Regions from separate parts of the Azospirillum lipoferum 4B genome, predicted to be linked through region 2. Evidence: riboswitches for the same ligand, from Rfam matches in the RefSeq annotation. Region 2 holds a riboswitch; the other holds the start of a gene.
The links. Region 2 has a riboswitch for thiamine pyrophosphate ahead of AZOLI_RS16000 (ABC transporter substrate-binding protein). Riboswitches for the same ligand answer to the same signal wherever they lie in the genome.
Positions count from the first base shown of each region.

Region 1 (5,741 bases), on a different replicon from region 2:
CGCCCTATGGTTCGGCCGCCGGGACGCCGGCTGTCGCCGCCGTGCGCAGTGCCGAGGCCGGCGCCGCCGAGGGCGCCCAGGTGCTGTTCCGCTATCCGCAGCCGGTCACCGTGCCGAACGGCGGGACCCTGATGATGCCGATTGCCGCGCGCGCCCTGCCGGTGGAACGGGTGGCGCTCTACCAGCCCGCCAGCGACGGCCGCCACCCGCTGGCTTCGCTGCGGCTGCGCAACGACGGCGACACCGCGCTGCCGCCGGGGCTGCTGACCTTCTACGACCGCAGTTCGAAATCGGATGGAAGCGGCGCCGCGGCCAGCGCCTATGTCGGGGACGCCCGCATGGCGACGCTGCCGGCGGGCGACAGCCGGCTGCTGTCCTTCGCCGTCGATCAGGCGGTGACCGTCGACCGCGAGGAGAAGCCGGGCCGCCGTCTGTCCCGCGCGACCATCGCCGACGGCGTGCTGACCCTGTCGGTGACCGACCGGCAGAGCACAACCTACACCGTCGCAGGCGCTCCCGACGCCGACCGCAGCCTGATCATCGAGCACCCGCGCGGCCCCGGCTGGGAGCTTGCCGAACCGGCAGGCGGCAAGCCCGACGCGACCGCCGCCGCCTATCGCCTGCCGCTGGCGGTGCCGGCCGGCAAGACGGTGACGCTGACCGCCACGCTGGAACGGCCGCGGCAGGAGCGGATCGTGCTGACCGACCTGACCGCCGACCAGATCGCCGCCCGCGCCGACGCGGCCGAACTGCCGCCGGAGGTGCGTCAGGCGCTGACCGCTCTGGCCGGCCTGCGCGCCGCCGTCGCCGAGAAGGAGCGCCGCATCGCCGCGCTGGAGAGCGACCGGGCCGAGCGCATCGCCGACCAGGACCGCCTGCGCGAGAACCTGAAGGCCCTGCCCGCCGGCAGCGACCTGCACAAGCGCACGCTGGCGAAGATGGCGGAGGCCGAAAACCGCCTCGACGCCCTGGCCCGCGAGCTGACGACTGCCCGCGGCGAAGCGGAGGCCGCCCGCCAGACCCTGCGCGAGCGGGTGAAGGCGTTGGCGATCTGAGGGCGCGCCTCCCTCACCCGGCGCGGTCGAGCTGCTTGAGGAAGCCGATGTAGCGGTTGATGTCCTCCATCCGCCGGGCATGGTCGTTCAGATCGGACAGGCGGCCTTCGATGGCCCTTTGCGCCCCCTCCACCTCGTCGATGACGGTGTGGATGTCGGTCTGGAGTTCCTGCGCGGCGGTGGCGGCCTCGTCCATGCGGACGCTGGTGTCGTCCAGCTGGCTGCCGACCGAGCGGACGGAGGTCACCACCTGATCGATGGCGCGGCGGGTGTCGCCCAGCGTCTGCTTTGTGTCGTTGGCGAGCTTGCGCACCTCCGACGCGACCACCGCGAAGCCGCGACCGGCGTCCCCTGCCCGCGCCGCCTCGATGGTGGCGTTCAACGCCAGCAGGTTGGTCTGGCTGGCGATGCCGTCGATCACCGACAGGACCTTCTCGATGCTCTTCACCACGGTGGACAGCTGGCTGAACTCGCGGACCAGCTCCTCCTTCCGTTCGGCATGGCCGTCGAACAGTCCGGCATGGCGGGTCAGCGTCGCCTCGATGGCGGACATGGAGCCGCCGATGCGCGCGGCGTAGCTGGCGGTTTCCTGGACGCCGCTGTTCAGAGTGACCAGGGCGTCGAGATAGCTGTGCATCCGCTCGATCACGCTGTTGCGGATGCGGCTGAGCAGTTCCAGCCGGTTGTAGCGGGTGGCGATGAAATAGCTCTGGAACCGGGCGTAATGAACCGGGAAGCGGTCGACCATGTCGTCGGAAAAGGCGGTGCCGGGCGGAACCTCGAAGAACATCAGGGCCGACAGGGTCTGGTTGATGTTGATGCCCAGCAACTCGCCGAAGGTGGAGAAACCGGCGGCGGCCAGCCCGTCGAAGGCATGGACCCGAGACAGCTGGTCGGAGTTGTTCAGTCGCCGCAGGATGCAGTCGTTCAGGATGGCGCCCACCGGCCGCGGCTTTCCGCGCAGATAGGCCGTCAGGTCGTCCTCCGTCTGGCGGACGAAGTCGGTGGCCTCCACCAGGCACAGCGAATCGCCGGGATTGACGTCGCAATAGAAGGCGACCTCCCCCTTCTCGAAATCGAAGCCGGAGATGGAGCGGACGAACAGCTCGCCCTCCATCTCGATGGCGAAGGTGTTCCTGGCGAGCTTGGCCGGAAGCTCCTGCGGCTTGCAGCGCAGCGCCTTGGCCAGCGCGTCGATGAAGCTCACCACCTCGAAGCTGTCGCGGTCGATCACGCTGCGCACGATGCGGCGCATCGGGTCGGCGTCCACCACGGCGAAGCGGGTCTGGGTCGGGCGGAAATTCTGCGATTTGAAGATGCCGTACCGGATGCCGGGCGCCATCTTCAGGAAGATGGTCAGGGCGGAATTCTCCAGCACGCGCTGGCCGTCGAACAGGCGGGTGTTGCGGAAGTCGAGCGTGCCGCCGGCCGAGCCGCCGATGAACAGGCAGGGGAAATGGCCGGAACGGTAGACCGCCTCCATGAACCAGCTTTCGCTGGCCGACAGCCCGTCGATGAAGGTCAGCGCCACCGTGTCGTGGCTGTCCACGGCGAAGGGAACGCGGATGCGGTCAAGCTCGCCGCGGATCGCCTCCACCCGTGCAGGGACGTCACGGGTCGGCCGGCCGCCGCGCAGATCCTCGCAATGGAGGGGGACGGTGTGGATGCTGACCCCGGCGAACAGGCGCGGGCTGAAGGATTGCAGGACCACGCTGTCCCAACGGTCGCCGGCCTTGCGGTAGAGCGGCTGTCCGTCCGCCGCGCACAATTCGCCCGCGGTGGAGACCAGCACCAGCTGCGTCGCCGCCGGCAGGGCGGAGCGCAGCGCGCGGGCGGTGGCGGCGAAATCGACATGCGGCGAGACGAAGCCGACCACCAGCGCCGGCGCTCCGGCGGCGAAGCCCAGCCCATCCAGCGCCGCGGCATCGATCCGTCCGGCAGGCAGGCACAGGCTGCGGATCGGCGCCTCCGCCGGCCCCTCCGCCGCCGCGACGGTTGCGCCGGCGGGCGGAGCGGCGCTTGTGAGCGTAGCGGGAACGGAAGGCGCGGATTCGGAGCGGAAGAAGGACAGCATGATGGGCAATTCCTCGGCGGTCTTGTTGTTTGTTTCCGCATGCCGGCCACGTCGATCGTTTCGTCGAAGCCCGGCCACCGGACATTTTTCGGATAGCTTAGCTTCGGATCGGTCACCGGCCTCATACGGGAGACTCCCTATCGGGCCGTGGCATCTGGTCGCACAACCTTATGGGGTGGGCGCCGATTCCGCTTGTAGGGCCAGCGAAACATTGGCATAAGGCAAGTCATAGGCCTGGGGTGCCGTGCGGTGGTCGCGCGGCTGAGAACACACCCATCGAACCTGTCTGGGTAATTCCAGCGAAGGGAGCCGCCGCATGATCCATGCGCCAGATCCGCATCCATTTTCGATTCCCGCATCCGGGATCCGTCCCTCCGTCGCCGTCATCGGTGCCGGCTGCATCGGCCTTGCCATCGCCTGGAGGCTGGCATCGGCCGGCTGCCGCGTCGATCTGTTCGAACGGGGGCAGGCGGGCCGAGGCGCCACCCATGCGGCCGGCGGCATGCTGGCCGCCTGCGTCGAAACCGAACCGGGGGAGGACGGGCTGCTGCCGCTGACCCGCGCCTCGCAGGCGCTGTGGCCCGACTTCGCCCGCGACCTGGAGGCGGCGAGCGGCATGGCGGTGGACCTGCGCACCGAAGGCACCATGGTCATCGCGCTCAACGCCGACGATGCCGCCAAGGTTCGCTTCCTGCACGGCTTCCAGCGCGACCTCGGCCTGCCGGTGGAGTGGCTGAGCGGGGCCGAGGTGCGGCGGCGCGAGCCCTTCCTGCAGCCGGGCGTGGCCGGTGCGCTGTTCTGTGCCGGCGACCATCAGGTCGACAACCGCAAGGTGGCAGCCGCCCTGCAGCGCGCCGCCCTGGCCGCCGGCGCCCGCCTGCACGAGCAGTGCGGCGAGGTGGCTCTGGCGGTGGAGGGCGGTCGCGCCGTCGGGGTGCGGGTTGCTGCAACTCTGCACCGGGCCGACCGGGTGGTTCTGGCCGCCGGGGCGTGGTCGGCCGGCGTGCCGGGGCTGCCGCCCGCCGCGAAGCCGCCGGTGCGGCCGGTCAAGGGGCAGATGGTCTGCCTGCGCATGGACGCCCGGCTGCCGCTGCTGCGCCATGTGGTGTGGACGCCCGGCACCTACCTGATTCCGCGGCTGGACGGCCGGCTGCTGATCGGCGCCACGACGGAGGAGCGCGGCTTCGACGACCGGCTGACCGCCGGCGGCCAGTTCGCCCTGCTGGAAGGCGCATGGCGCGCCCTGCCCGGCATCGCCGAACTGCCGATCGAGGAGGCCTGGGCCGGCTTCCGCCCCGGCAGCCGCGACGACGCGCCGATCCTGGGCGAGAGCGGCATTCCCGGCCTGATCCATGCCACCGGCCACCACCGCAACGGCATCCTGCTGACCCCGGTCACCGCCGACGGCATCGCCCGTCTGGTCCTGACCGGCGGGACCGACCCGCTGCTGCGCCCCTTCGCCGCCGACCGTTTCCTTGCCAAGGGAGCCGCCGCATGAGCGCCGTCCTGCACATCAACGGCCGCGAAGAACCGCTGTCCGCCGCATCGGTCGCCGAACTCCTGGCCGCGCGCGGCATCGCCGAAGGCACGCCCGGCGTCGCCGTCGCCCTGAACGGTGCCGTGGTTCCCCGCCGCCGCTGGCATGAGACCCCGCTCCAGCCCGGCGACAGCCTGGAAATCGTCCGCCCCATCCAGGGCGGCTGACCCTCTGATCCTCCCTCTCCCGCCCCGGGAGAGGGAAGGGGCCCATGGCATCGCCATGGGAAGGGTGAGGGGGGATCCAAGGAGCCATGCGGTTCGGGATTCTTGCCTCACCCCTCACCCTCCCCACGCCTTCGGCGCGGGTCCCCTCCCTCTCCCGGGACGGGAGAGGGCCTTCAAGAAAGGCTCCCCCATGTCCCAAACCACCTCCGACACCCTCACCATCGCCGGACGCGGCTTCGGCTCGCGGCTGTTCCTCGGCACCGCCGGCTATCCGAACCAGCAGGTGATGCTCGACGCGCTGGAGGCGAGCGGCAGCGAGCTGGTCACGCTGGCGATCCGGCGCATCAGCCTGGACGGCTATTCCGAAAGCCTCGTCGACGTGCTGGCCCGCGCCACCGCCAACCGCCCCACCGGCCCGGTCGGGCTGCTGCCCAACACCGCCGGCTGCATGACCGCCAAGGAAGCGGTGCTGACCGCCCAGCTGTCGCGCGAGGCGCTGGACACCCCCTGGATCAAGCTGGAGGTCATCGGCGACCGCGAGCTGCTCTATCCCGATGTGGAGGAGCTGCTGCGCGCGACGGAGGAGCTGGTGAACGACGGCTTCGTCGTGCTGCCCTATTGCAACGACGATCCCGTCACCTGCCGCAAGCTGGCCGACCTGGGTGCGGCGGCGGTGATGCCTCTGGGCGCCTTCATCGGGTCGGGCCTGGGCATCCGCAACCCGCACGCCATCGAGACGATCTGCGCCCGCAGCCCGGTGCCGGTGGTGCTGGACGCCGGCATCGGCACCGCGTCGGACGCGGCGCTGGCGATGGAGCTGGGCTGTGCCGCGGTTCTGCTGAACACCGCGGTGTCGAAGGCGCGCGATCCGGTGCGGATGGCGGCGGCGATGCGCGACGCGGTCCGCG
Region 1 is NC_016622.1:303,751-309,491, reverse strand. Features, by position in the region: gene AZOLI_RS01360 (DUF4139 domain-containing protein) at 1-1,055, shown strand, start outside; gene AZOLI_RS01355 (methyl-accepting chemotaxis protein) at 1,069-3,129, opposite strand; TPP riboswitch at 3,355-3,454, shown strand; gene thiO (glycine oxidase ThiO) at 3,446-4,627, shown strand; gene thiS (sulfur carrier protein ThiS) at 4,624-4,833, shown strand; gene AZOLI_RS01340 (thiazole synthase) at 5,024-5,741, shown strand, end outside.
Region 1: linked by a shared signal. The riboswitch ahead of thiO (glycine oxidase ThiO) and the one ahead of AZOLI_RS16000 (ABC transporter substrate-binding protein) in region 2 are both predicted to bind thiamine pyrophosphate.

Region 2 (5,741 bases):
GAACCATTCCGGCAGATGCAGCAGCAGCACGGCACCCAGCACCGCGCCGGCCATCCGCCCCCGCCCGCCGACGATGGCGATGGTGAGGATGGAGACCATGACCGGGAACTCCAGCACCTCCGGCGAGACGACGCGCTGGGTGTGGACCGCCAGCGCTCCGGCCGCACCGGCGAACAGGGCGCTGATGCCGAAGGCCGCCAGCCGCAGCCGCCCGACGTCGAGCCCCAGCGTTCCCGCCGCCAGCGGATCGTCGCGCAGCATGGTCAGCGACCGTCCGAGCCGCCCGCGCGCCAGCCGCCACCCCACCAGCCCGCCGAGCGCCACCAGCCCCCAGACCAGCGCCGCCATCGGCAGCCCGCGCGGCACCGTCCAGCCGAACAGCACCACCGCCGGCACCCCGGCCAGCCCGTTGGAGCCGCCGGTCAGCTCCGGCAGGTTGACCGCCAGCAAATGCAGAACCTGCGCGATGCCCAACGTCGCCAGGGCGAAATAGTGGGATTCCAGCCGCAGCACCGCCAGCCCGACCGGCAGCGCCAGCAGGAGCGGCACCAGCATCGACAGCGGAAAGGTCGCCTCGAAGCCCAACCCATAGCGGCTGCCGAGAATGCCCGTCACATAGGCGCCGACACCGAAGAAGGCGCCCTGGGCGAGCGACAACGCGCCGCCGAGCCCGAAGACGATCTGGAACCCGAAGGTCGCCAGCGCATAGACACCGGCAACTGTCAGCACGCGCAGCCCATAGGGAGAGGCGAAGGCGAACGCGTAGACCAGCAGGGCGAGGGCGCCGGCGAGCAGCGCAAGCTTCTCCACCCCGACACTACTCCCTCTCCCCCCCGGGGAGAGGGTTGGGGTGAGGGGGACGCGCCGCGAGGATCGTTCGGCAAACGAATCCCCCTCACCCTGACCCTCTCCCCGGGGGGGAGAGGGAATCTTCACCGGGGGACGCGGCTCAGCCACGGCGGCGCACCGCTTCGCCGAACAGGCCTTGCGGCCGCAACACCAGGATCGCCAGCAGCGTCAGGTACAGCGCTCCCAGCGCCACTGGGTAGGACAGCACCGACGACACCCCCACCTCGAACAGCGCGATCAGCAGCGCCCCCACCACAGCCCCCGGCACCGACCCCCAGCCACCGATGGTTACCGCGATGTAGGCCTTCAAAATCAGGTCCCCGCCCGCGGTCGGCGTGACGAAATAGCGGTTGGCGAGCAGCAGCCCCGCCGCCCCGGCACAGGCGGCACCGATGGCGAAGGTCACCAGGATCATCGCCGTGACCGGCACGCCGCAGGCCCGCGCCATCTCCGGGTCCTGCGCCGTGGCGCGCAGCCGGCGTCCAAGCTGCGTGCGGGCGAACACCCATTGCTGCGCGCCGATCAGCAACGCCGCCACCGCGACGATGGCGAGCGACTGCTCCGGCACCGCCAGCCCGCCTATGGAAAGGGTGTCGTCGCCGAGCAGCGGCGGCGCAGCGCGCGGCTCCGGCCCGAACAGGATGGCGGCGCCGTTCTGCAGGATGATGCCGATGGCGATGGTGCTGATGAAGACCGACACCGGCGGCCGGCGGCGCAGCGGCAGATAGGCCGCCAGCGCCAGCAGCAGCCCCAGTCCCGCCATCAGCGCCAGCACCACCGGCAGCAGGGCGATGCCCGGCAGCGGGATCAGGGGCGCCAGCGCCACCGCCAGCAGCCCGCCGGCCATGACCAGATCGCCCTGGGCGAAATTCACCGCCGAGGTGGCGTTCAGCACCAGCACGAATCCCAGCGCCACCAGCGCATAGGCCGCCCCCAGCGCCACCCCGTTGACCAGCAGTTGAAGCGCCGCCATCCGCTCACTTCGCCGCGAGTGCGGGGTCGTCGTAGCGCTTCGCCAGCACCGGCACGCGGCTGGTCCCGTCATAGCAGACGATGACGGCGGAATGGGCCATGTTGCCCTTGCCGTCGGACTTGTAGGTCATGGCGAGGCCCTTGAAGGTCTCCGACGACAGAGCCTTGCGGATCGCGTCGGGGCCGCGGGCGCCGGCCTTCACCGCCTCCAGCACCATGGTCATGCCATCATACTGGCCGAGCGCGAAGGCATCCGGCTCCTTGCCGAAGACGGTGCGGTAGGCATCGGTAAAGGCCTTGACCTCCGGCGTGCCGCCGGAGATGGGCGAGGCCGCGGTCTCGGCACAGACGCCCTTCAGCTCCGCCGGTTCCAGCAGGGCGGCGGTGCTCGGCTGATGCATGGCGGAGCCGGCGACGATGGGCACCGCCACCCCGCTGGACGCCGCCTGCCGCAGCAGCAACGCGGTCGGGCCGGAATGCAGATGCAGCACCAGCACGTCGGGCTTGGCGGCCAGCGCCTTGGTCAACACCGGCAGCAGGTCCTTGGCGGCGGGGTCCACCCCCTCCTCGAAGACGGGGGTGACGCCCAGAGCCTTGAAGGCGGCGTCGAGATGGGTCTTGCCGCTCTGGCCATAGGCGGTGGTCTGGTAGATGACGGCCGGCTGCCGCTTGCCCAGCTCCTCCACCACATAGCGGGCATGGGCGGCCTTGGTCACGGCATCGCCGGGGAAGAAGCGGAAGACCCAGGGGTTGCCCTGCTCGGTGATCGAGGCGGTGCCCGAGACGGTGACCAGCGGCAGCTTCAGCTCCTGCGCCAGCGGCAGCATCGCCAGCATCTGGGTGCCGAGCATGCTGGCGGCGACCGCCCCGACCGTGCCGCTGCCGGCCGCGCGCTCCAGCGCCGTCACCGCCGCCTCGGGCGAGGTGCCGGTGTCGACGACTTCGGAGGCGATGGCGATCCCGGCCGGGGTCTGCTTCAGCGCCAGGACGGCACCGTTGCGCTGGCTGGTGCCCTCCAGCGACAGGAAGCCGGTCAGCGGCACCAGCACCGGAAAGGACAGCGTGTCGTCGGCGCGGGCGGCGGACGACAGACAGGAGGATGCGGCCAGCAGGCCGATCAGAAGGGGAAGCGCACGCCGCATGACCGAAAACTCCTCAACACGCGCCGGCAAGCGGAGCGACGCGGAGGGGACGGGGCATTTACGGCCGGTCCGTCGGGTTCCGGTCGGCTCCCTTCGCCGGCATGACCCGGATCAGGTTCGATGGGTGTTGTCTCAGCCCGCGCATCCGCCGATCCGGCATCCGCACAGGCACCCCAGCCGTGAACAGGCGGCGAGAGTGTCGCCGCCGGCCCTGTCCTGTCAAGAACCCAGCCGGCGGCGCGCCACCATGGTTTCACGATGCAGGATATAGAGCCCGCTGCCGATGATGACCATGGCACCGAGCAGCACCGGCGCGGTCGGCAGGTCGCCGAACACCATCCAGCCGAACAGGCTGGCCCAGACCATGCCGGTATATTCGAAGGGCGCCACCACCGCCGGCGGCGCGCGGCGGAAGGCCTGGGTCAGCAGCACCTGCGCCCCCGCACCCAGCACCCCGACCAGCGCCATAAGACCCAGCGCGTCGGCGGTCGGCGCGATCCAGACGGGAACCGTCAGCGCGCCGCTGACCACCGTCGTCGTCAGCAGCAGATAGAGCACGATCGACGCGCTGGTCTCGGTCCGCGACAGGCCGCGCACGGCCAGCGCCGCCAGCGCATAGAACAGCGCGGCGCACAGCCCGACCAGCACCGGCACCAGCGGCGCCCCGGCCGACGGCTGCGCCATCACCACCACGCCGCCAAACCCGACCACCACCGCCACCCAGCGCCGCCAACCCACCGGCTCCCCCAGCAGCGGGGCGGACAGCGCGGTGATGAACAGCGGCCCGGCGAAGCTCAGCACATAGACATCGGCCAGCGGCAGTTCCCGGAACGCATAGAAGAAGCATCCCATGGAGATCAGCCCGGCGAAGGCGCGCCAGACATGCCCCCAGGGCCGCTGCGTCCGCATCGCCGCGATTCCGCCGCCGCGCCACAGGGTGTAGCCGCCCACCAGCAGGAAGGCGACCAGCGAGCGCACGAACATCAACTGCGGCACCGGGTAGCCGGCGGTCAGGAACTTGATCAGCGTGTCCATCGCCGCGAACAGCAGGATCGCGGCCAGGAAGCAGCCGACGGCATAGGGAACCGAATCGGCCTCGGCAGGCAGCAGGTCGGCGGTTTCGGCGTCGGTCATGGGATCGGTTCGGACGGGCAATGGCGGAGGTTGCCCACAATATGGGCAAATCCGCCCGCGTCCCAATGCCGCAACCGCAGGTCTGATAGGCGTGGGATTTTGTTAAGCGTCGGCTGACGGTGCCCCCTCCCTAACCCTCCCCCGCTGGGCGGGGGAGGGGACAAGTGCTTGTTCGGGAAGGCTGCGGCAGTCCCTCCCCCGCCCAGCGGGGGAGGTTAGGTGGGGGCATCCGAAGCCTCCGCCTCACCGCGTCAGCACCATCACCAACCGCTCCACCGGCGTGTCCCCGACCAGATGCGACTCGACGATCTCGTCGATGTCCTCCGGTGTTTCCGGGCGATACCAGATGCCCTCCGGATACACCACCATCAGCGGCCCGGCGGAGCAGAAGCCGAGGCAGCCCGTCATCGCCATGCCCACATCCGTCAGGCCCTTGCCCTGGATTTTCTGGTCCAGCCGCTGCCACAGCGGATGCGCCCCCTTGGCGGCACAGCTGCCGCGCGGATGGCCGGGCGGGCGCTGCTGAGCGCAACAGAAGACATGGTGGCGGAAGGTCTGCGGCAGGTCGAGCGGCATCGGGCATGCTCCATAACCATAATTTCCATATGGGTAAGAAGCATGCCAGAATGCTGCGCTGCGGCAAGACTTTTGTGACGCTTCCAAGTCCTCGCCCCTCTTGGCTTTTCGGCGTGACGAAATGCTTGGTCAGCGGCGGGGTTGCCGGTTAAGACTCCCAGGCAAGGGGCAATCCAGGAGACGCCGGTGCTGCTGAGCGGGTCGGGGAAGGGGCAGCCGGGCGCCGTGCCGGGCTGGGTCGGGTATGCGCTGCTGCCGGTTCTCAACCTCGTCGCGGCCTTCGTGCTGTCGGGGCTGGTGATCCTGGTGATCGGCGAGAATCCGGTGGACGTGCTGTCGCTGTTGGTGACGGAGGCTCTGGGTTACCCGGAGGCCATCGGCTACACCCTTTATTACACCACCAGCTACATCTTCACCGGGCTGGCGGTGGCCATTGCCTTCCATTGCGGGCTGTTCAACATCGGCGGCGAGGGGCAGGCCTATCTGGGCGGGCTCGGCGCCGGGCTGGTGGCGCTGGCGCTGACCGGCTGGCCCTGGCCGGTGGTGGCGCTGCTGGCGATCCTGGCGTCGGCCCTGTTCGGCGCCGCCTGGGCCTTCATCCCGGCCTGGCTGCAGGCCAAGCGCGGCAGCCACATCGTCATCACGACGATCATGTTCAACTTCATCGCCGCGTCGATCATGACCTGGCTGCTGGTGGACGTGCTGATCCGCCCCGGCAGCCAGTCGCCGGAAACACGGGAGTTCGATCCCGGCGTCTGGCTGCCGTCGATGGACCGGGCGCTGGGCTGGATCGGCATCACGATTCCGGCCTCGCCGCTGAACCTGTCCTTCCTGTGGGCGCTGGCCTGCTGCCTTCTGTTCCATCTGTTCCTGCGCCGGACCCGCTGGGGCTACGAGCTGCGCACGGTGGGCCGGAACGAGCGGGCGGCGGTCTATGCCGGCATCTCGCCGGCCCGCAACATCGTCATCGCCATGCTGATTTCCGGCGCGCTTGCCGGCTTCGTCGGCGTGAACGAGATCCTGGGCGTGCAGCACCGGGTGATCCTGAACTTCACCGGCGGTGTCGGC
Region 2 is NC_016585.1:478,848-484,588, reverse strand. Features, by position in the region: gene AZOLI_RS16010 (branched-chain amino acid ABC transporter ATP-binding protein/permease) at 1-810, opposite strand, end outside; gene AZOLI_RS16005 (branched-chain amino acid ABC transporter permease) at 950-1,822, opposite strand; gene AZOLI_RS16000 (ABC transporter substrate-binding protein) at 1,827-2,963, opposite strand; TPP riboswitch at 3,035-3,149, opposite strand; gene AZOLI_RS15995 (DMT family transporter) at 3,183-4,097, opposite strand; gene AZOLI_RS15990 ((2Fe-2S) ferredoxin domain-containing protein) at 4,341-4,673, opposite strand; gene AZOLI_RS15985 (ABC transporter permease) at 4,860-5,741, shown strand, end outside.